DNA from 4 places in the Methylocella sp. CPCC 101449 genome. Region 4 is predicted to be linked to each of the others. Evidence: predicted binding sites of a transcription regulator. Region 4 holds the regulator's gene; each other region holds the start of a gene.

The links. Region 4 encodes LexA, which represses DNA repair genes until DNA is damaged. Its sites were predicted from a motif close to TGTTCNNNNTGTGTTCNG; they were not measured.
Region 1: OIM99_RS05095 (PA0069 family radical SAM protein) is a predicted target of LexA. The motif match lies at 1,202-1,219, and genes of this name have one in related genera.
Region 2: recA (recombinase RecA) is a predicted target of LexA. The motif match lies at 4,435-4,452, and genes of this name have one in related genera.
Region 3: OIM99_RS15845 (2'-5' RNA ligase family protein) is a predicted target of LexA. The motif match lies at 690-707, and genes of this name have one in related genera.

Annotation. Positions count from the first base shown of each region.
Region 1 covers NZ_JAPDHU010000001.1:1,122,307-1,128,238, reverse strand. Annotated here, with positions in the region: gene moaB (molybdenum cofactor biosynthesis protein B) at 1-73, shown strand, start outside; gene OIM99_RS05105 (hypothetical protein) at 95-556, opposite strand; gene OIM99_RS05100 (hypothetical protein) at 571-1,119, opposite strand; gene OIM99_RS05095 (PA0069 family radical SAM protein) at 1,249-2,457, shown strand; gene bla (class A beta-lactamase) at 2,589-3,512, shown strand; gene OIM99_RS05085 (hypothetical protein) at 3,516-4,022, opposite strand; gene OIM99_RS05080 (ribonuclease HII) at 4,123-4,791, shown strand; gene OIM99_RS05075 (site-specific DNA-methyltransferase) at 4,992-5,932, shown strand, end outside.
Region 2 covers NZ_JAPDHU010000001.1:2,109,575-2,115,506, reverse strand. Annotated here, with positions in the region: gene OIM99_RS09805 (hypothetical protein) at 1-4, shown strand, start outside; gene OIM99_RS09800 (ABC transporter substrate-binding protein) at 170-1,153, shown strand; gene OIM99_RS09795 (aromatic ring-hydroxylating dioxygenase subunit alpha) at 1,160-2,143, shown strand; gene OIM99_RS09790 (MarR family winged helix-turn-helix transcriptional regulator) at 2,151-2,639, opposite strand; gene OIM99_RS09785 (hypothetical protein) at 2,801-3,103, opposite strand; gene OIM99_RS09780 (hypothetical protein) at 3,182-3,664, opposite strand; gene OIM99_RS09775 (hypothetical protein) at 3,784-4,272, opposite strand; gene recA (recombinase RecA) at 4,549-5,616, shown strand.
Region 3 covers NZ_JAPDHU010000002.1:1,053,470-1,059,401, reverse strand. Annotated here, with positions in the region: gene OIM99_RS15855 (hypothetical protein) at 1-255, shown strand, start outside; gene OIM99_RS15850 (GFA family protein) at 265-648, opposite strand; gene OIM99_RS15845 (2'-5' RNA ligase family protein) at 751-1,362, shown strand; gene OIM99_RS15840 (MDR family MFS transporter) at 1,645-3,108, shown strand; gene OIM99_RS15835 (cupin domain-containing protein) at 3,112-3,447, opposite strand; gene OIM99_RS15830 (branched-chain amino acid ABC transporter permease) at 3,492-4,370, opposite strand; gene OIM99_RS15825 (ABC transporter ATP-binding protein) at 4,363-5,139, opposite strand; gene OIM99_RS15820 (branched-chain amino acid ABC transporter permease) at 5,136-5,932, opposite strand, start outside.
Region 4 covers NZ_JAPDHU010000002.1:162,407-168,338, forward strand. Annotated here, with positions in the region: gene OIM99_RS11395 (ComEC/Rec2 family competence protein) at 113-2,338, shown strand; gene lexA (transcriptional repressor LexA) at 2,348-3,052, opposite strand; gene OIM99_RS11405 (SLC13 family permease) at 3,237-5,021, opposite strand; gene chrA (chromate efflux transporter) at 5,274-5,932, shown strand, end outside.

The sequences.
Region 1 (5,932 bases), on a different contig from region 4:
CCGCTACATGCCGTGCAACTTCGTCGAGATCATGCCGCGTCTCGACGAGCATCTGCGCAGAGGTAAGAGTTAAAGCTCCAAACGCGACGGATTTTTAGCGCCGGCGCGCCACCCGCGCCGTGCGCGCGGCGGCTTCCGCCCGGCAGATCGCGGCGAGCGACTGATACATCGTGCCCTGCATCTTGCCATAGCGCGCGTTGCAACGCGCCTGCGCCGCGCGATAGGCGCGATAGCGCTGTTTGCTGATGCGGCGGCTGAACCGTGCCTCGCATTTGTTGACGACCTTCTGCGCCAATTGCACATCGGCACTTGAGCCGAAGGCGCAGGCTTTCAGCAAGCGCACCGAGGCGCCGCAGGTCGGTGCCGCCAGCAAGGTCTTCTCGATGGCGTCGGCGCCTTGCGCCGGGCAATCGATAGGCGCGCTCGCGGGCGCTGGTGTTGCCGCGGGCTTCGCGGTGGCGGGCGACGTTTTGGGAGAACTTTGCGCCAAGGCGCTGCCGCCGCCGGTAAACAAAGCGGCGCAAAGAGCGGCAGTGAAGATCAACTTCAACGACATGGATCCCCTCATTCTCAGTCGACACGCCTTGCCCTGGTGCGCATGGTCCGTTTCGGTCCCACTTGCCGCGCCCAGGCGCTGAAACTCGCGACGCTGGCCTTCGAACCGCTGGTCTGCATCAACCTGTCCCTTTCTGCCACGATTCCGGCGAGCGGCGCCAGAAAGGGCAGGGTGCGGTGCAGGGTTGTCGCCGGCCGCTCCAGGAGGCGGGTCGGGCGCAAGGATGTTTCCCAGGCTAGGTCCGAGAGTTCGTCATAAAAGCCGCTTTCCGGCGCAAAGCCTGCCTGCAAGGCGAGCACGCGCTGTTCGCGGGCTATTTTCAACGCGCCTTGCACGGCGTCCAGCCACTTCTCGGTCACGATAAATTCACAGCCGGCGTGGTCGGCGATGCGCGCCAGATCCTTGACGTCCTCAGCGGATTGGCCCGTGGCGGCCATCACCACGTCGCGGACGATGCCCGAAATGGCGCCTGGCACCAGGGCCGCCAAAGTCCGGGCGACGGCTTCGGGCGAGGCCGAACCGTGAACAGCCGGATCGCATGTCGTAACGATGACAGAAAACATACGGTCCTTAGGTGTCAGATTGCAGTGCAATAATCCGGTTCCTCAACACGATTGTCCACAGGCTCGTTGACGCGAATCTAAATGTTCTCTATTTGTTCTTTCGGGGACGTCGAATTGCGGAGCCTGTGTATGTTGAGCGTCGAGACCGCAGCGCGGACCGCTGCGACCGTCCCCCCGTCCCAGAGTGCCAAATCGGCTCAAAAACAGAGCCTTGGCAATAATGCGCGCTATGGTGAAAGACAGGCGCCGCCGACCGAAACCGTCGAAAGCGCCGTCGCGGAAGACCGTCGGCGCGGTCGCGGCGCGGTGACCAATGCCAGCGGCCGCTACGAGCCGCATGCGCGTGTCGCCGAGGATGACGGCTGGGACAGTCTCGGTTCGCTCGAGGCGTTTCAGACCCAGGTTTCCTACGAGAAGCCGCGCACAGTCATCACCCGCAACGATTCCCCGGATCTCTCCTTCGACCGGTCGATTAATCCATATCGCGGCTGCGAGCATGGCTGCGTCTATTGTTTCGCCCGGCCGACCCACGCCTATATGGGCCTGTCGCCGGGGCTCGATTTCGAGACGCGCCTCTTCGTCAAGGACGGCGTGGCGCAGGCGCTGGAGCGCGAATTGTCGGCGCCGAATTATCAGCCGAAAACCATCGCCATCGGCACCAATACCGATCCCTATCAGCCCATCGAGCGGCAGCATCGCAACATGCGCGCCATTCTCGAAGTGCTGTCGCGCGCCAATCATCCAGTCGGCATCGTCACCAAATCGGCTCTGGTCACGCGCGATATCGACATCCTCGCGCCGATGGCCGAGAAAGGCCTCGCCAAGGTCGCCATTTCGGTCACGTCGCTCGATGGCAAGCTGTCGCGCCTGATGGAGCCGCGCGCCGCGCAGCCGCAGAAGCGGCTCGATGCTTTAAGAGAATTGAGTGCCGCCGGCATTCCTACCGCCGCTCTGGTCGCGCCGATCATCCCGGCCATCAACGATCATGAGATCGAAGCCATTCTCGATCGCGTGCAGGCGGCGGGCGCGCGCAGCGCCGGCTATGTGATGCTGCGCCTGCCGCTCGAAGTGGAGAATATTTTCGGCGAATGGCTTCTCACCCATTTCCCGGCGAAATATCGTCACGTCATGTCGCTGGTGCGCGGCATGCGTGGCGGCAAGGCTTATGATTCGAGTTTCGGCCAGCGCATGAAAGGCACGGGCGCCTATGCCTGGCTCACGGGTCGTCGCTTCGAGATCGCCGCCGCCAAACTCGGCCTCAATGCATCGCGCGCCAAATTGCGTTGCGATCTGTTCAAACCGCCGCTGCGCGGGCCGGAACAGTTGATGCTGTTGTGATGCCCGCCTCTCGTCCCGCCTTCGGCGTTTTATAGCCGCAATCGCTGCGCAGAAAGCGCTGCGCACGAGAGCATGGTTTGAACATGCTCTCGTGCGCGTGTGCGGTGATTGCAAGCGATTGGAGAGATTGAATGGCGGCCTTGATCACGAGACGTGGCTTTGCCCAAACCCTGCCCGTGGCCGCAACGGCGCTGACGTTTTCGATACCGGCCTTCGCTCAATCAAGCGCTTCTTCAAATACTTCTTCAGGTGCGTCCTGGGCCGCGCAGCTCACGACGCAATTCAGACACATCGAACGTGACAGCAAGGGCCGTCTCGGTGTTTTCGTGCTCGATACGCAAAGGGATCGATCTGTCGGCTATCGGCAGAGCGAGCGCTTTCCCATGTGCAGCACGTTCAAGCTGGTTCTGGCCGCCGCCGTCTTGAAACGCGTCGATCAGGGCAAGGAAAAGCTCGATCGTCCTATTCCCGTTAAAGCGAGCGACATCGTTCCCAATTCGCCGGGCACCGAGAAGAAGGTCGGCGACAGTATGACATTGGCGGAGCTCTGCGCGGCGACGACCACCCTGTCGGACAATGCGGCGGCCAATCTGATTCTGGCGACGCTCGGCGGCCCGAAAGGCATGACGGCTTTCGCGCGCTCGATCGGCGACAAGGTCTTCCGTCTCGATCGTATCGAACCGATGATGAGCAATGCGACGCCGCATGATCTGCGCGATACCACCACGCCGCAGGCCATGGCCGAGACCGTTCAGAAACTCGTTCTCGGCGATGTCCTGTCGGATGCTTCGCGCGCGCAGCTCACCGCCTGGCTCGTCGGCAATAAGACGGGCGATACGCGGTTGCGCGCCGGCGTGCCGGGCGATTGGCGTGTCGGCGACAAGACCGGCGCGGGCGGGCACGGCACGACCAATGATGTCGGTCTGTTCTGGGCGCCGCAGCGCAAGCCCATTATCGTCAGTGTCTATCTCACCGGCAGCAGGGCGACGTCGGACGAGCGCAATGCCGCGATCGCCGCCGTCGCCCGTGCCGTGGCCATCGATGCCAGGGTATAAGATCTAAACCTTGATCCAGCCGGCGCGTGCCGCGAGATAAGCGAGGATCAGCACCACGATGGTGAGGCCGATCCAGGTGAGTGGAGACAGGCTGCCGCCGGCAAAGCGCCCGTTGCGCGCTTTGCTCAAGCCGGCATAGCTCTGGCCGGTGGTGCCGGTGCCCACTTCCGGCCCGCGCCCGTCGAGGGTCGCCTGCGCCAGATGGCGATAGGTGGCGAGCCGGCGCGGCGTCGATTCGCCGATGATATAAGCGGCGAGTTCCGCCTCGTCGGGCTCGCGGTTCTTGAGCCGGGCGAACGACACGAGCCAGTCGTGCTTGTTCTGCTTATAGATGGAATAGGCGACGAGACCGACGATATCGGCGTCCCCGCTGACGAGGCTCGCGAAGACATTGTTGCGCTCGGCATCGCTGTCGGCGGCGGCCGCCGCCGAGGCCTTCGCCAGGTCGAAGCTGGCGCCACCAGGCAGTTTCGCGCCCTCCTTGTCCACAGTCATAGACGTGTCGCTCATGGTCTGCTCCCGAGCCCTGTTGTATCCCTTAAGGGATTTTTAATGAAACCGGCCCGCCAGCACAATCGCCGCGGCCGGACGGAAGCGCAGAACGCCCCTTATGGTTTATCGGTCGCAGGCCCTCGCTGACGTCATCGACCAGGAACCGGCCGAACGAACCCTGCCGGAAGCCCCCCACTTTAACCACGAACGGGCCCTGTTGGCGCGCGGGCTACGCTTTATCGCCGGGGTCGACGAGGTCGGCCGTGGGCCACTTTGCGGCCCGGTGGTCGCCGCCGCCGTGATCCTCGACCCGCAGCTGCTGCCCGAGGGCGTCACCGATTCCAAACAGCTCGATGCCGACGAACGGCAGAATGCCTTCGATCAGGTGATGCAGCGGGCGGTGGCGGTGGGCATCGGCATGGCCTCGGCGGCGGAGATCGACACGATCAATATTCGCCAGGCGACCCATACCGCTATGCGCCGTGCGTTGGCCGCTTTGTCGGTCGCGCCGGCTTTCGCTTTGATCGATGGCAATGATTGCCCGAAAAATCTGCGGTGCGAGGCGTCGACCTTGATCAAGGGCGATGCCATCTCGCTGTCGATTGCCGCAGCATCCGTCATCGCCAAGGTGACACGCGATCGGCTGATGCACCGCATGGGCGAGTGGCATCCGCAATATGGATTCGCCGATCATGTCGGCTATCCGACGAAGCGCCATCGCGAAGCAATCGCCGCGCACGGGCCTTGTGCTTTTCATCGCCTCAGCTTCGGGTCGTTGAAGGGATAAAGGCGCGTTTGCGCGCCAATCCCGTAACCCGCTGTTAAGATTGCTGTGGCAGCCGCGCGAATTTCCTTAATAAATCAACGCGTTTTTTAAGAAAAACGTGCGGAAAAAAGACACCATGTTTTGACGCCCCTAAACGCGGCTTTTACTCGCTGTCGGCCATAGTCGCCCCGTCAGTAAGAGTAACCGGTGTCAGTGTTCACATGAGTATCGCGCGCGCCGGATTGGCCGGCTCGAAACTTCGGATTCAGGTCTCGCGTACCGGAGTTTCGACCCGGCGACCGGCGGCGTCTGCGGCATTAGTTCAGCCGCAGTCGCTGCCTCTCAATCAGATCCTCGTTGGCGATTGCATCGCCGAGATCAATCGGCTGCCAGCCGAGAGTGTCGATCTCGTCTTCGCCGATCCGCCCTACAATCTTCAGCTCGAAGGCGCGCTGTCGCGTCCCGATCAGAGCGTCGTCGATGCGGTCGATGACGATTGGGATAAGTTCGCCAGCTTCGCCGATTACGATCGTTTCACGCGCGAATGGCTCGATGCGGTGCGCCGCGTCATGAAGCCCGATGCGACGATCTTCGTCATCGGCTCCTATCACAACATTTTCCGCGTCGGCACGATCCTGCAGGACAAGGGCTTCTGGATTCTCAACGACATCGTCTGGCGCAAAGCCAATCCGATGCCGAACTTCCGCGGCCGCCGCTTCACCAATGCCCATGAAACGATGATCTGGGCGTCGCGCGATGCGCAGGCCAAGTCCTACACGTTCAATTACGATGCGCTGAAGGCCGGTAACGAAGACCTTCAGGTGCGCTCCGACTGGTTCTTCCCGATCTGCACCGGCGCGGAGCGTCTGAAAGACGAGAGCGGCCGCAAGACCCATCCGACGCAAAAGCCCGAAGCGCTGCTGGCGCGCATCATCATGGCGACATCGAAGCCAGGTGACGTGGTGCTCGATCCCTTCTTCGGCTCCGGCACGACTGGCGCCGTGGCGCGCCGGCTCGGCCGCTCCTTCATCGGCACCGAACGCGATCCTGTCTATGCCAAGGCCGCGCGTGCCCGTATCGCCGCCATCGAACCGTTGACCGCCGATGCCATTGCCGCGCCGCCGGCCAAGCGCAGCGAACCACGTGTGGCTTTCGCCAGCGT
Region 2 (5,932 bases), on a different contig from region 4:
CTAACGGGGCTGTCTTCCGGCCTCTCACGCTTTGACGCGCCTTTACATAGCGGTGAAACGCCGCCGCAGCCGCATGGGATTTGGCGTCGGCCAAAATACATAGGGTCCTATTGACTTAGATTTAGTCTCATGATCACCTTCAAGCCTCCCCGCTTTTCGAGGCTGCGTCATGAACCTGAACAGAAGAACATTCACGGGCGGCCTCCTGGCCGCGGGTTGCCTCAGCACGCGGCCGGCTTTCGCCGCCGACAAACTGCTTTATTTGTTCCCGACGATCCCGACTTTGCCGGCCTTCGCGCCCTTTCAGGTGGCCAAGGCCAAGGGTTTCTTCGCTGCCGAGAATCTCGACGTGACATTCCAGGCGGCCAAGGGCGGTGTCGATGGCGCCAAACAGGTCGGCGCCGGCAATGCCGATCTCGCCGGCGGCATCGGTGATACCTCGATCATCCTGCGCCCGAACGGCATTCCCGTGCGCGCCGTGGCGCTGCTGGGCGGCCGCGCCCTGCATCAACTCATCGTGCGCAAGGATGCAGGCATCCGCACCTTCGCCAATCTGAAGGGCAAGAAGCTCGGCGTCGTCAGCTATCAGGATACCTCGTTCTACAATCTGCTTGGCGTGCTCGCGAGTGTCGGCCTCGACAAGAGCGCCGCGGATATTCAGGCTGTGGGGCCGACAGGCATCACCGCCTTGATGGCGAGCGGCAATCTGCACGCCATCGTCGGTGCGCCCGAATGGGCCGTCACGCTCGAGAACAATGCGGTCGAAATCGAAACCTATCAAATCGACAGCGCCTTCCCGGCGATGGCGCAAGCCATTCTGACGAGCGACGCGACGATCAAGGCGCGGCCTGATCTCGTGCGCCGTTTCGTCAGCGCCGTGCTGAAAGGCGTCGCTGCCGTCGCCGCCAATCCGCAGGACGGCGCCGCGACTTACCTGAAGGAAATCGGCCGCCCCGACAGCGAATTGCCCTCGATCGCCAAAATCCTCAACTTCTATGCGCAGAAAGTCTATCCGGCGAGCAACGGCATTCCCTTGGGCCAGTTCGATCCGGCCCGCGTCGCCAAAGTGCAGGAGTTCTATCTCGCCAATGGCCTGATCGAGAAGACGACGCCGGTCGCTGATCTCTTCACCAATCAATTCGTCGGCGGTTGAAGCCCCATGTTGAAGAACTACTGGTATGTTGCCGCCACCAGCGGCGAACTCACCAACCAACCGCTGGCGCGCACTCTTCTCGGCGAAGCTGTCGTTCTCTTCCGCACGGAAAAGGGGCGCGTCGCGGCGCTGGCCGACGTGTGTCCGCATCGGCGCTCACCGCTGTCGATGGGCCATGTCATCGGCGAGACCATCGCCTGCCCCTATCATGGCATCCAATTTTCCGGCGACGGCACATGCGAACATATTCCCGCGCAGAGCCGCATTCCCTCAACGCTGAAAGCTCGCGCCTATGCGGTGATCGAACGCTACGGCCTGATCTGGATCTGGCCGGATGCGGGCGAACCGGATGCCGATCTCCCAGCGCTGCCGTGGCGCGAGGACGAGACGTGGAATGCCGAACTCGCGCAATATCTGCATGTGCGCGCACCAGGCGAACTCGTCACCAACAATCTCCTTGATCTCTCCCATGTCGCCTTTGTCCATGCGCGCACCATCGCCTTCGCGCAAAACCGCCTGGCCGAAGACCCGTTGGTCGTCGAAGCTTTTGCCGATCGCGTGCGCTGCACGCGCATTTTCAAGGATGTCGAGCCGCCGCCGGCGCACCGCATCTGGCGTGACTTCAAGGGCCTCGTCGATCGCAGCTCTATCTCCGAATGGCAGCCGCCCGGCAATGTGCTGATCCTCGTGCGCAATGAAGATGCGGACGGCGCGCTCGATCTGCGCTTCGATCATTTCATCACGCCGGAGAGCGCGACGAGCCATCACTATTTCGTCGCCATCTCGCGCAACTTCCTCATCGACGATGCCGAACTCACCCAAAAGCTCGATGCGGAAAACGCCAAAGTGCATGATGAGGATCGCGATATGGTCGAAGCGCAGCACAAGACCATTCTGGCCTTTCCCGAGATGCGCGACATGAACCTGCGCCAGGATCAGGCCATCGCCCGCGCGCAGGCGATCATGGCCGAACGGCACAAATCAAACTGATGGCGGATTAATCGGCCGAGGAGGCGCGCCGCCTGCGCACCGTCTTCGCCTTGCCGGCATCGGTGGGAAGCTGCGCTTCGAGATTGCCGATGATCTGGCCCAGCACGTCGAAACAGGTGTCGAGATCTTTCTCGGACACGCCGACAGCCAAGCTCGCATTATTGGCATCGAGCCAGTCCTTCACCTTCGGATTGAGCCGCTTCGCCCGCACGGTGAGATGAAGGGTCTGCTTGCGGCCGTCGCTCTTGTCCTGCCGCCGCTCGATGAAGCCCTCGCTCTCCATCCGCTTGACGATCTCGGCCATCGAGCCCTGCTCGACGGCAGCAAGCCGGCTCAGCTCCATCTGCGTCAGCCCGTCGCTTTCCGACAGCCACAGCAGCACCGGCACGAAGGCCGGCTGCATGCCCTTCATATCGAGCTGCGCCCGCATGACCTTATGCATGAGCCGGGCGGCCTGATTGACGACGAAGCCGAGCGAGCGAGTGCGGGCGTACATGTTTCCCACCATGGAAAGAACGGTCAGACTCAAGACTAAAAGAAGCAACTGGATATCATATGATCGGGCTGTGCGGATTGAAGATTAAGCGAGACGTCTTTCTCGGTGGGACACGACAGGCGCCCTTTCTCTTGGCTTCAGCCAACGCCGCCTAATCGCGCTTATCGGAGCGGCCCATTGAATGCGCCGGTTAGCCATATAACAACACCAAACACGCAAGCGATGATCAATCCAGTGATGAAACCATTGCGATTGACGAAGGTAACAATGTGATCAAAGAAGGTCGCCGTGCTCGGCGGGCGCATCTTTAAAATGTTTGCCACACTCACAACGGCATACATCGCAAGGATCAGAGCCGCAAACGGGCGTGGCACCGATTGCATTTCAAAGAACACCACGAGTACAACGATCCCAATGAAGAGCATCAGGTAGGGACGCCCGGCGATATATTTCAACAAAGCCATACCAAGCCTCGATGCGATCAACAGGGACTGCGTCTTTCTTTGCCTGCGTCGATGGCGATCACGTGGCCTGCAAACGTTTCACTGCTTTTCTTCCGATCGCCGCCGGAACAAACGGACAAATCTCCAAATTCCAAGCAAGATGAAAAGAAGCAACAAACCAAAGGTGAACAAGAACTCAATGGGATGGTCCCGGAACATCACTTCAATGTGGCCCCCACGACCAAGTTCACCAATCACTCCACGCTCGGCTGCGCTTAGAAGATAGTAGATACCAAAACCGATAATCGCGAAGTCCATTCCCCAATCTACAACCGCGTTGAGCCGAGGAAATCGCTTGGCGATGTAGTGCTGATTGAACGCGACGAGATCGGCGTTATCGAGCTTCGCAACACGAGCCCCAACGATACAGCCCACAAGGACGAGCCCCCATGCGCCCCATATGATGGCCGTTCCCATGGTCGAGGCCGGCAGCATTTGCGTAACGGCAAAGAAGACAGGCGCACCAAAGACGATCCAGAGCAGAGCCGGACGGCCTGTGAGGTACTTAAGCAGTGCTCGCATCCAAGCAATCCAGCCAAGTCTGGAACAGTGAAGATCCTCGGCCCTCAATCTAGCGCCATGCCCCGATTTGCCTAAGACCGAGTTACCATTGGTCCGCAGAAGCGGTCGCAAAATTTGACCTATCTTTCATCGACGGATCGCCGGATCGCATTGTCGAGCGGCGGCCGATTGGCAAGACGCTGCTCGGCACGACGCTGCTGCCAATACCCCCAGATCAATAAAGCCACAAAGGGCAGGCCCAGGATTCCCACCATCGTCCAAGGGTCGAGATAGACGATCGCAAGGCCTATCAGAACCAGAGCAAAGGCGCTTCCGACCACTTCGGCTAAGAGATGAGCGAAGGAGCGCTTGGAATTTGTTCGACTTGGCCCTGTAGCGTGTGGTGCCCGTTGCTGCTTCTCCCGCCACCAGTTCCAGACGATGAGGACCACCACTCCGCTCAAATACAAGGCAGTGCTGAAACCGCTCGCGAAAATCCGGTCGCCAAAAATCACCGGCGGGAAAAAAATGATGGCCGGCAGCCAAGGACGTTTAAGGCAATACCAGAGCGCGTCCTGCAGCAGAGACTTGAACAGCCAGTCGAAGAGCTTGAAGCCAGTTTCATCCACGAGAGCAACCTCGGTTCACGACCTAATGTGGGTGACGTCTCGCGCACATGCCAGCCAAGCAAGAAGACGTGCCTAACAGAGCCTTGCAATGATCCCGAATGATGAATGCTCACCAGCTAAGTCTTAACCATATCCTGACACTTCCTGTCAGGAGCAAGTGGCAGGAACAAAAAAAGAACTTGCGAGTGAGAACAAACAGCGTACACTCTCCTCCACAGACAAAGAAACGCCCGCCGTTGCGCTGTTTGCCGGCATCGTGCCAGAAGGAGCAGACCCTTGAGCCAAGCCAATCTCCGCCTCGTGGAAGGTAGTTCCGTGGACAAAACTAAGGCGCTGGACGCCGCCCTCTCCCAAATCGAGCGCGCCTTCGGCAAAGGCTCCATCATGCGGATGGGCAAGAACCAGCAGGCGGTCGAAATCGAGACCGTGCCGACCGGTTCGCTCGGCCTCGACGTGGCGCTCGGCGTCGGCGGCCTGCCGCGCGGCCGCATCGTCGAAATCTATGGTCCGGAATCGTCCGGCAAGACCACCCTCACCCTGCATGTCATCGCCGAGGCGCAGAAGCGCGGAGGCGTCTGCGCCTTCGTCGACGCCGAACATGCGCTCGACCCAGTCTATGCCCGTAAGCTCGGCGTGCAGCTCGACGATCTCCTGATTTCCCAGCCCGACACCGGCGAACAGGCGCTCGAAATCACCGACACCCTGGTGCGCTCCGGCGCCATCGACGTCCTCGTCATCGATTCGGTGGCGGCCCTGACGCCGCGCGCCGAAATCGAAGGCGAAATGGGCGAGGTACAGCCCGGCCTGCAGGCGCGCCTGATGAGCCAGGCGCTGCGCAAGCTCACCGGCTCGATCTCGCGTTCCAAGACCATGGTCATTTTCATCAACCAGATCCGCATGAAGATCGGTGTGATGTACGGCAGCCCGGAAACGACCACCGGTGGTAACGCTTTGAAATTCTACGCTTCGGTGCGCCTCGATATCCGCCGCATCGGCGCCATCAAGGACCGCGAAGAGGTCATCGGCAACTCGACCCGTGTCAAAGTGGTCAAGAACAAGGTCGCCCCGCCGTTCAAACAGGTCGAATTCGACATCATGTATGGCGAAGGCATCTCGAAGAACGGCGAACTGGTCGACCTTGGCGTCAAGGCCGGCGTGGTCGAGAAATCCGGCGCCTGGTTCTCCTATGATTCCCAGCGCCTCGGCCAGGGCCGCGAGAACGCCAAAACCTTCCTGAAGGACAATCCCGATGTCGCCAACCGCATCGAGGCCGCCATTCGGGCAAATGCCGGTCTGATCGCCGAGCAGATCGACGCTGGCCCTGCCGAGGAAGACGACGAATAAGGCAAAGATCCCTCTTTGCGCTGAATACGGGCGCGGGCAGGGTCGCATCGAAAACGTGAAGCAGTGCCGCCAACACGTTTTCGCATCGGTTTTGTGGAACGGTCCCCTCTACAGGCCCCTCCCTGTCCCACCCGTCTTGCGAAACGGGAGCGCGTCGCCGGAGCGTATGTCCGGCGTGCTCCCGTTTCGCCCCCCCTTTTTTAGCCCCTCGGCCTTTTTGCCTGCTCACGGGCGCTGCAATCGCGGCTTTTCTGAAAGCCATCGGGTCCAGCCTTCCCCGGCAAACAGCCCCGAAACAGCGGCCTTTTCATTTTCC
Region 3 (5,932 bases), 890 kb from region 4:
GCGCAGTTTCCCGATGAGGCTGGCCAGCCTTTAAAGGCGGGCGACTTTCAGCCTCTCTTTCATGTCGAACATGCCGCTGCCGGCGACGATAACGATCCGCTGAATCTCTGGCGCATCGTCGTTCTCACCGAGAAATATGACGAGCGCTATACCGAGCCGTTCAAGGATATGGTGCGCCAGGGCTGGCTGCCGGGCTTCGTCGAAATCTATATCGAGCGCGAGTTCAACTGTAAGCTGACGCGCAAAGTGGCTTGAGCGCCGTCTTCAGAGGACGAGCTTGCTGCCTGCGATTTTGACGCGCGGCAGGCTTTCCAGATCGACATCGTCCAGGCAGCGCACGTTGATTGCCCAGCCTTTGAATGGTTCGACGCTTGCCGCTCGTTCGGCCGCAGTCGGTGCGCTCGGTTTGCGGAACGGCAGGATGCCGCACGTCTTGCAGAAATAGTCTTCCGCCGTTTCGCTTCCCCACCGATAGACCGTCATGTTCTCGCGCGGCGTCAACAGGCGCAGTGCCGTCTCGGGCACGCGAAACGTCAGCGCGCCCCGCCGCCGGCAGATCGAGCAATCGCAGGCGCGTACATGATCGATTTTAGCCTCGACCTCGAAGCGAACCGCGCCGCAGTGACAGGAGCCAGAGTGAATCGCCATGGCGGGAGTTTAGCACTGCTGAGCGGGAACGACTTGCGTTATGTTCCTGTTTTGTTCTAATCTGGGTTTAAGGGGACCTGCACGCGGCGTGGAGTTAGCGTCATGCAGGATGCGTTCGATTTTTATTGGGACTTTCCGGGCCGGCCGAGTCGTCCTGACCGCATTTTCTATGCGTTATTTCCTGACGCTGAAACAGCAGTTAAAGCGGAAGAGTTCGGACGGCTTTTTCGGAAAACGCATCGCTTGATTGGATCGCCGTTGCTGACCGAACGGCTGCATATCTCTTTACAACACATAGCCGACTATAGACGGGTGCGGAGCAAGTTCCTTTATGCCGCGCAACGGGCCGGCAATAGGATAGCCATTCCTCCATTTGAAGTGAGCCTATCAGCCATCGAGACATTTCATGAAGGGCGCCCAAATTGGCACCCACTCGTTCTACGAGCTGAAGGTCAGCTACTATCTGATTTGCAACGTCAGCTTGGTTTAGCCATGACTGAAAACGGGCTGAAGTTGCAAACTTCTGGTGCTTTTTTGCCCCATATGACCTTGTCCTATGGCCCTGGGATGGTTCGCCTGCGCGCGATCGAGCCGATCCGTTTCGTGGTGAAAGAGTTCTGCCTCGTTCACAACGAGCGCTGGCTCGGTCGGCTTGGCACTTATCATCTGCTTGAGCGTTGGCCTTTGATGGCATCCGCAAATTTCACGGGTTAAACGCCGGCCTTTAGCATCGCCTTGGCATTGACCTCGTGACAAGCCCAGGGATAGAAGGAGCGGCCCGAAACGAGAGCTGGTCGGATGGTTAGCCCGGCCGCTTCCAAGAGGAAGCATTCTCGACCCGAGCAAATCGCATTTCGAAGAAATGCGATTTTGCCCATGCTTTTGACGCGTCTTTGTGACGTTTGACTACGTCAAACTGCAAAACGCTATAGAGCGGATCCAGGACAGGGCATCGCTTATGCCGATGCATCCGCTTCTCTTGTCAAAGCTGACCCTATGAACGTTCAAGACAATAACGACCTTCGCCCGGACGAGAGGCTCGGCCGTAGCGAAAAACAGGCAATCGTGATCGGCGTTCTCGTCGTCATGCTGTTGGCGGCGATCGATCAGACCATCGTCACGCCAGCCATGCCGACCATTGGCAGCGCGCTTGGCGATAGCGAATATCTGCCCTGGATCATCACGGCCTATCTGTTGACCGCCACCGCTTCGGCGCCGCTCTATGGCAAGATTTCCGACAGCTACGGCCGGCGGCCGGTGATCGCCGCCGCGGTCGTCATCTTTCTCCTGGGTTCGGTGATCTCGGCGCTATCGCCGACCATGCTCACTCTGATCGTCGGCCGCGCCGTGCAGGGGCTGGGCGGTGGTGGCTTGCTCGTTCTGGCGCAAACGGTCATCGGCGATACGGTGCCGCCGCGCGAACGGGCCGCTTATGCCGGCTATATTTCGGCGACCTGGGCGATTGCCAGCCTGGCCGGACCGCTGCTCGGCGGTTTCTTCGCCGAGCGCTGGCATTGGTCGCTGATCTTCTGGGTCAATATTCCCCTTGGCATCGGCGCTCTGTTCATTCTGGCCGGACCGCTGAAGAAGCTGGCGGTGCCGACGCATCGCCATCGTCTCGATTTCGTCGGCGGCCTGCTGACGCTCGCCGCCACGACGACCTTGATGCTGGCGCTGACCTGGGGCGGCGGCATTTATCCATGGCTTTCGCCTGTCATTCTATCTCTGCTCGGCGCGTCGTTCATTCTCTGGCTGCTGTTCGTGTTCTGGCTTAATCGGGTGGAAGAGCCGTTGATCCCGCTCGAAGTGCTGCGCAACCCCATCGTCGCGGCGGCTACCCTGGCTTGTTTCTTCGGCATGGGCGGCAGTCTGGCCATTGCCGTTTACGTGCCGATCTATTTGCAGTCGCATCTCGGCCTGTCGGTAGCGGCATCCGGCGTGGCGCTGGTCGCCTATATCATGGGGACGACCGTCGGCAGCGCCGTCATCGGCAAGATGGTGCAGCATGTGCCGCGCTACAAATATCTTGCCGTCGGCGGCTATGCGCTCGCCGCCGTCTGCCTGACCGTGCTGGCGCTGCAATCTACCACGGCTTCTCTGTTGCTGACGGAAACGCTCCTCTTCGTTGCCGGTTTCGGCATGGGCTCGATGTTCCCGATCGGCACCGTCACGGTTCAGAACGCTGTCGATTATCGCCATTTGGGCGTCGCCACCGCCGTGTTGAGCTTCATGCGCAATCTGGGCAGCGCGCTCGGTGTGGCGGCCGTCGGTGCCATCGCATTGGCGAGCGGCCTGCCAGGCTTGCGCGAGGGCACCACGGGCGATGCCGCCGTGGAACTCGCGACTGCAAGCGCGTTCCGCGACATCTTCCTGGCCGGTGCGGTCATCTCGGCGCTGGCGGCGCTCTGCTTCCTCGCCCTGAAGGAAATTCCGCTGCGCGCGACCGTGAAAGGTGAGTAGCGCTTAGGAGGAGTATTCCGGCCGGGTCGGGGTGAAGACGTCGAGATTCATCACCGGCTCGTCGCCGATCACTTCGCCCCAATGTTCGACATTCGGCGGCACGACGAGAACGCTGCCGGGCCCGAGGATATGTTCCTCGCCGCCGACGACGAATTTGATCTTGCCGCTGATGATATAGGCGATCTGTTCGTGCGGATGCGAATGCGGCCGCGGTTCGTGGCCGGGCATCAGCCGATTGATGGCGATGGTGGCGCCGGTGCCGGAAAAGCCCTTGCGGTCGACGCCGGTGCGCACATGCGTCCAATCCGTCTTGCTCCAATCGATTTTGGCGATGTCCATGGCGTATCCTTTCTTCAGGTCTCGTAGATCATATCACTTGCTGGTCACTTGCTGGCGCCGACGATGCCGCCGGGGCGCAGGAACAGGAAAATCAACAGCATCGACAGGGCCGCGACATTTTTGAGCCCGGAACCGAATCCGGCGATGGCGGCGGCTTGTACGACGCCCAGCAGCAGACCGCCGAGAAAAGCACCGGACGGTTTGCCGAAACCGCCGACAATGGCAGCGATGAAGCCGGAAATGGCGAAGGGCACGCCGACATTGAAGGCGGTGTATTGCGTCGGCGTGATCAAGACGCCGGCGAGCGCGCCGAGGCCGGCGCTGAGCGCGAAAGAGAGCGCCAGCATGCGCTTGACCGGAATGCCTTGCAGCGCCGCCGCCTCGCGGTCGATGGCGCAGGCGCGCATCGCCTTCCCGGTCTTGGTCTTCTGAAAGAAGACGGCGAGGCCGGCAACGATTAGGCAGGAGGTAACGAGAATCCAGATCAGTTGCAGGCTCACCGCGACGCCGCCGAATTTCAACGGCGGCAGATCGGTGAAAACGGGCAGGGTGCGGGGCTGGTCGCCGACGGCGAGCAAAGTCGCGCGCTCGACGACGATCTGCGCCGCCAATGTCGCCAGGATCATGACGAACATGGTGGCGTTGCGATCCCATAGGGGACGCACGACGACCCGTTCCAATACCGTGCCCGAAATTGCCACTAAAAGAATGGCGATGATGGCGGCGATGGGAAGCGGTAGGCCCAACCGGGTCAGCGCCACTTGCGTGATCATGCCGCCCAGCATGACGAAGGCGCCCTGGGCGAAATTGACGATGCCGCTGGCGTTGTAGATGACGCAGAAGCCGATGCCGATCAGGCCGTAGATGCAGCCGGTGCCGAGACCGCTGACCAGAACTTGCGCGAAATAGGTGAAGTCAGACATCGGCGATCTCCACGCCACCGAGATAGGCTTCGAGAACCGCCGGATGCGCCCGCACTTCCGCCGGTGTGCCTTCGGCGATCTTGCGGCCGAAATCGAGCACGATCACCCGATCGGCTACCGACATGACGAGCGACATGTCGTGTTCGATGAGGAGAACGGTGACGCCGCTGGCGGCGATCTGGCGGATCATCGCGGCGAGATGCTTGGATTCGTTGGCGTCGAGCCCGGCCGCCGGTTCGTCCAGCAGGATCAGGCGCGGCTGGGCTGCCAAGGCGCGCACCAGTTCGAGTAGACGCTGCTGGCCGTAGGACAGAATTTTGGCGGGTTGGTCGGCGAGAGGTGTCAACCGGGCCAGATCGAGTAGTTCGCGCGCTTTGGTTTCGATTTGCTTTTCTTCCTCGCGTGTCGCGCGGGGCCGCAGTACGGCGGCAAGCAGGCCGCTTGTCGTATGCAGATGCTGGCCGACCTTCACATTGTCGAGCACACTCATTTCGGGAAAGAGCTGTACGAGCTGAAACGTCCGGACGAGGCCGCGCGCGGCGAGCTTGTCCGGCGTCAGGCCGACGATATCGTCACCCTCGAAACGGATCGTGCCTTCGGTGGGCGGCAGGAAACCGGAGATGAGGCTGAACAGGGTCGTCTTGCCGGCGCCGTTCGGGCCGATGACCGCCGTTACACCGTCAACGGGAACATCGAAACTGACCTCGCCCACGGCCACGAGGCCGCCGAAGCGCTTGGTCAGATTGTCGATCGACAGGCGCGTGGTCATGACGCGCTCCCGGTTCGTTCGCGGCGTTCGAAGAAAGCCGCGAGGCCGCGTGGCGCGTAGATCAACAGCAGGATCAGTGCCGCGCCATAGAACAGGTCCTGATAGTCCTTGAAGCCGCGCAGCACTTCCGGCAGCAGGCTGATCAGCAGCGCGCCGATCAAGGGACCGGCAATGCTGCCGATGCCGCCGACATAAAGCATGGTGAAGCCGAGGATGACCATGTGCAGGCCGAAGACTTCCGGGCTGACATAGCCGACCACATGGACGAACAGCGCACCGGCCAGCGCGGCGAAAGCGGCGGCGGTGAGAAAGGCGATCAACTTGGTGCGCGACACGTTGATGCCGAGCGCCAGCGCCGCATTCTCCGAAGCGCCCAGCGCCAGAAAGGCGCGGCCCATGCGCGATGATTTGATGCGCGCGGCGATGAAGACGGCCAGCAGCGCGACGATGGATAGGATGGCAAGCTGGCCACGGTCGGAAATGATCTCATAGGAGCCGATGCCCAAAGGCGGAATGCCGGAGATGCCGAGATAGCCTTGCGTCATCGACTGCCATTCGACGGCGATTTCATAGGTGATGAGGCCGATGGCCAATGTCGCCATGGCGAGATAGTGGCCTTTCAGGCGCAAAGTCGGATAGCCGATGATGAGTGCGATCACGACGGCCAGCAGGATGCCGGCGATCATCGCCGGCAACACGGGCCAGTTGTAGGTGGTCGTCAAAATGGCCGAGGCATAACCGCCGAGCCCGGCGAAGGCGTTCTGGCCGAAGGACACCTGATTGGCGAAGCCCA
Region 4 (5,932 bases):
GCCGCCAAATGCGGGCATCTATCACACAACTTGCGGCGGGAGGTAGACGGCGGGGCGTTTAAACTGTGCAATGGTCCAGGGGAAAGGGATTGGGGACAGGGGCTGAGACGAGATGCCGAGGGCTGGCACCATTGCCATTGCGGATACGGCCGGCGCGCGCGCCGGGCGCATCGCGTCGAGCCCAGCTTGGCTGTCGACACGGCTCTCCGCCTGGTTCGCCGAGGAAGTGGCTGGGCGGCGGCTGTTTCCGTGGGCCGCCGTGGCTTTCGGAGCCGGCGTCGTGCTCTATTTCGCTGCCGAGCGGGAACCTTGGCTGCCGGCGCCGCTTTTCGCCACCGTGGTTTGCATCGGCCTGGCGGTGTGGGCGCTGTGTCGCGAGCGTCTCGCGGCCTATCGCGCCGCCGTGGCTCTGGCCTTTCTCTTCGCCGGTTTCTCGGTCGCGGCGCTGCGCACGCTCTGGGTGGCGGCGCCGGTCATCGAACGGCCCTGGAGCGGCAAGGTCACAGGCTTCGTCGAGACCATGGATTTGCGTGAGGGGTCGGCACGGCTGGTGTTGCGCCTGGCGAGCGCCGAAGGGCTGGCCGAGGCGGCGCGGCCGCAGCGGGTGCGCATCATCCTGCGTGGCCGGCCTGATTTTACCTCCGGCGCTTCTATCGGCCTGACCGCACGGCTGCTGCCGCCGCCCCGGGCCTCGGAGCCGGGCGGCTATGATTTTGCCCGCGATGCCTGGTTCCAGCGGATCGGCGCGGTGGGCAACGGGGTGTCGCGGCCGCTGACGGTGGCGGCGCTCGATGTGCCTTGGGTGGCGCGCTTCAACGCGTGGGTCGATCGTGGCCGCAATGCCCTGACCGCGCGGATCGCCACGGCCATCGGCGGCGCTAATGGTGCCGTTGCCGCAGCACTCGTCACTGGCAAGCGTGGGCTGATCCCGGAGGCCACCAACGAGGCGCTGCGGGCGGCGGGCATTTATCACGTCGTCTCGATTTCCGGCCTGCACATGGTGCTAGCGGCGGGGCTGATGCTGTGGATTTTGCGTGCGCTGCTGGCCTTGTCGCCGACGATGGCGCTGACCCAGCCGATCAAGCGATGGGCGGCGGCCTTCGCCATGATCGGCGCGGTCGCCTACGATGTCTTCTCCGGCTCGGAAGTGGCGACGGAGCGGGCGCTGGTCATGGTGCTGATCATGCTGGGTGCCGTGCTGTTTGGCCGGCCGGCGTTCTCGATGCGCAATCTCGCCATCGCCGCTTTGGTCGTCATGCTGCGCGAGCCGGTCACCGTGCTCGGTCCCTCTTTCCAGATGTCCTTTGCGGCGGTGGCGGCAATGATCGCCGCGTTTGAAAAGCGCGGCGCCGCCGGCTTCTTCGGCATGAAACATGATGGACCGCCGGGACTGTTGAACCGCGCAGGATTCATGGTGTGGGCTGCTGTCGTGACGACCTTGATCGCCTCGCTCGCCACCGATCCTTATGCGACTTTTCACTTCCACAGGATTTCCAGCTACGGGCTTATCGGCAACGTTTTGGCGATCCCCTTGGTTGAATTTGTCGTCATGCCGTTCGGGGCGCTGGGGTTGCTCGCCTCGGCTTTTGGGCTCGACGGTCCCTGCTGGTGGGTCATGGGGCTGGGCGTGAGCGGCATGATGGTCGTCGCCGAATGGGTCGCGGGCCTGGCGGGCTCGACGCGCATGATCCCGGCTTTTGGCGCCGGCGCTCTGCTGCTGATGACGCTCGGTCTGTTGTGGATCACCTTATGGCAGACACCGCTGCGCTGGCTGGGCGTGCCGTTTGCCGTGGCCGGTGTGGCTTTGGCGCTGACAGGCGCGCGCCCAGACCTGATGATCGACAGACAAGGCGGCACCCTGGCTTATCGCGTGGCCGACGGCCGCCTCGCTGTCCTGAATGCGCGCGGCAATTTCTTCGGCGTGTCGCAATGGCTGACCGCCGATGCCGATGCGCGTCCGGCGCGCGATGCGGCCTTGCAGGGCAATGGTCTGTGCGATGTCGGTGGTTGCACGGGTACATTGCGGGACGGTCGCGTCATCGTCCTCATCCTCGATCCTCGCAATGTCGCCGAGGACTGCCCGCGTGCCGATATCGTCGTCACACGCTTTTGGCTCAACGGTACCTGCACGGGGCCATCGCTCATCGTCGATGGCGAACATCTGTTGAAATATGGCGCCAGCGAATTTCGCTTTTCCGGCGATGGTAAGGCATCCTTGCGCAGCGCCCGCGCCCCACAGCTCGATCGGCCATGGTCGCCGGCACCCCGCATTCTCGCGCAGAACGATCCGCCCGTCGCGGCTTCATCTCCGCAGGAGGAGACCGACGAGCCGCAATGAGCCTGCCGTTCAGTAGCGGCGGATCAGGCTCACCAGCTTCCCTTGGATACGGACCCGGTCGGGGCCGAAAATCCGGGTTTCATAGGCTGGATTGGCCGCTTCGAGCGCGATCGAGGCGCCGCGCCGGCGCAGCCGCTTCAACGTTGCTTCCTCGTCGTCGATCAAGGCCACGACGATGTCGCCGGAATCGGCGGTATCCTGCTTGCGGATGATCACCGTGTCGGTGTCGAGAATGCCGGCCTCGATCATCGAGTCGCCGCGCACTTCCAGGGCGAAGTGGTCGCCCGTGGAAAGAAAATCCGGCGGCACGGAAATGGTGTGACTGCGCGACTGGATCGCCGAGATCGGCGTACCGGCAGCAATGCGGCCCATGACGGGGATCGAAATCGGCGGCACGAAATCATCGGAAACGGGAGTGACGGGCGCCCGGACCTTGCCGAGGTTGCCTTCGATCACAGCCGGGGAGAAGCGGCCGCCGCGCGGACCGACCGGCACGGAGGCTTCCGGCAGTTTCAGCACTTCGAGCGCACGGGCGCGATTGGGCAGGCGGCGGATGAAGCCACGCTCCTCCAGCGCCATGATCAGGCGATGAATGCCCGACTTCGAACGCAAGTCGAGCGCATCCTTCATCTCGTCGAAGGACGGGGGTACGCCGGCTTCCTTGAGCCGTTCGTTGATGAAGCGCAGGAGTTCGCTCTGCTTCTTCGTCAGCATAATGTTCCTCTCCGCCCACGCACGCTGGGCTCACGCCGCAAGCCAAGGCGCTTTGAAAGCCGCTCTGCCGATTCGCCCCTCATCGGGCGCACCACCCTGTGGCGAATCGATAAACAAACCATGAACAAACGATAATCGTTCGCGATGTGTTCCGCAAGAGGGGCGGTCGGAAAGGCCGGAAGCCTCAGCGCAGCGGCCAGAAAATCAGGATTGCCGGCACGCCGATCGCAATGACCAGCAGGGAAAGCGGCGCACCAAGGCGGGCATAGTCGGTAAATTTATAGCCGCCGGGACCCATCACCAGCGTGTTGCACTGGTGGCCGATGGGCGTGAGGAAATCGCAAGCCGCACCGATCGCCACCGCCATCAGGAAGGCATCCGGCTTATAGCCCAGTTGGGTGGCGAAGCCAGCGCCGATCGGCGCCATCACCAGAACCGTCGCCGCGTTGTTGAGGAAGGGCGTCACGGCCATGGCGGCAACGAGGATGAGCCCAAGGGAGGCCCAGCCGGGAAGGCCGCTGCCGACCGATGCCAGCCATGTGGCGAAAACCTCGGTCGCGCCGGTCGAGCGCAAGGAGTCGCTGACAGGGATGAGGGCCGCGAGCATCAGCAAGATCGGCGCATCGACATTGCTATAGGCCTCGCGCAGCGGCAGGGCCTTGAATGCGACGAGCAGAACCGCCGCGGCGAAAAATACGACCGGCACCGGCGCCAGGCTGAACGCCAGCGCCGCGATGGTGAGGGCCAGCACGCCGCCCGTCACAAGGGCGCGGCGCGTGCTGCCCAGCGCGACGGGCCGATCGGCCAGCGGCAACAGTCCAAGTTCCACCATGCGCTCAGGCAGCACGTCTTCGCCGCCCTGGACCAGCACCACGTCGCCGGAGCGCAGCCGCACGTCACGCAGCCGTTCCGACAGGCGTTCGCCGGCGCGGCTGATGGCCAGCAGATTGACGCCATGATGGGTGTAGAGATTAAGCTCCGCCGCCGTCTGATCGATAAGCAGCGAGCCCGGCGCGATCACCGCCTCGCTGACCCGCTCAACAGGCGTTTCGCCATTGCCAGGCACGCGTTCCTTGTGGTCCCGGCCGACCAGATCGAGCCCGCCTTCGGCGACGACCTTTTCGAGCGCGTCGCCTTCGCCGCGCAGAAGCAGGATGTCGTCGACCTTCAACCGGGCATCGGGCAGAGGCGCGGCGATCTGGCGTTTGGCGCGCAGGATCGTGACGATTTCCACTTCGCCGCCGCCGAGATTGCGCAGATCGGCGACGGTCTTGTCTTTCAGTTTGGAGCCATCCGCGACGCGAGCCTCGGTGACATAATCCTCGATATCGAGGGCTGCTTCTAGGGAGGTGGCGCCACGGCGATCGCGCGGCAGCAGACGATAGCCCACGGCCAGGAAGGCACAGCCGGCAACGGCGATGACGATGCCGACGGGCGTGAAGTCGAACATGCTGAACGGCGTGCCTGTCAATTCGCCGCGAACGCGCGAGACGATCACGTTCGGCGACGTGCCCACCAAAGTGACGATGCCGCCGAGCAGCGAGCCGAAGGCCATCGGCATCAGGAAGACAGACGGGGATTTCCCGCCCTTGCGCGCGAGCTGATAGGCGATCGGCAGCATCATCGCCAGAGCGCCGATATTCTTGATGAAGGCGGAGAGGACGGCGACGCTGATCACCAGCACGAAGACCTGCACCTGCGTCGAGCTCTGTGCGGGGGAGAGCCCCGACATGGCCCGCTCGATCAGACGCGAGCGGGCGACCGCGCCGCTCAAGATCAAAGCGCTGCCGACGATGATGACGATATCGTCGGAGAAGCCCGTGAAAGCCTCTTTCAGCGGAATAATGCCGAGAGCAAGGCCCGCCAGCAGGGCTAGCAGTGCCACCACGTCATAGCGCAGCCGGCCCCACAGAAACGCCCCCATCATTACGATGATGAGACCCACCGATAACCATTGAGGCTGCGTCATCTGCAAAAACTCCGGGAGCAACGGTGTCGCCCGCGTTCGCGGGTCGTTGATTTCAACACATCAAATATCGGCGGAGGACGGGCGGCGAATGACCCGCCTTTCTGACAATGAATCAAGCAAAAGGTTTATCATGAAGAAGCGGTGCGGCAATCGTATCCCGACGTTTCGAGAAGTGTCACAGTGGCAATAAAATCCCCATGCAGAAGGTTCCGCCGGGGCTTATAGCCTCCACGGCGAACGGAGATTCTTTTGATGGCTGACCGGGTTGATTCGACAACGAAGGGGACGTTGGCGGCGCAGGGCTCGGTCGGCGAGGTTTTTTTTTCGTTCCTGAAACTTGGGTTGACGTCGTTCGGCGGCCCCATCGCTCACTTGGGCTATTTCCGAGACGAGATCGTCGTGCGCCGCCGTTGGATCGATGAGGCCGCCTATGCCGATCTGGTCGCGCTTTGCCAGTTTCTGCCGGGGCCCGCGTCGAGCCAGGTTGGTTTTTCTCTCGGTGTCCTGCGCGGCAATGGGCTGCTGGGCGGGCTGGCGGCTTGGTTTGCTTTCACCATGCCGTCGGCCATCCTCCTCTTCGCCTTCGCGCTTGGTGCCGCGTCTTTCACAGGCCCCGTGGCCGAAGGCATTCTGCACGGATTGAAACTGGTGGCCGTCGCCGTCGTCGCGCAGGCGATCTGGGGAATGGCGAAAAGCCTGACGCCGGACAAGGAGCGCGCGGCGATCGCCCTGATCGCGGTCGCGCTCGTAACCTTTGTCGGCGGCTCCTTTGGGCAGATCATCACCATCGCGTTCGGTGCGCTGATCGGCCTCTGGCTGTGTCGTGGCACCGGCACCGATCCCATCGCCGCTGGACATTTGCATTTTCCCGTTTCGAAGACGGCTGGGGCGATTGCGCTCGTGCTGTTTGC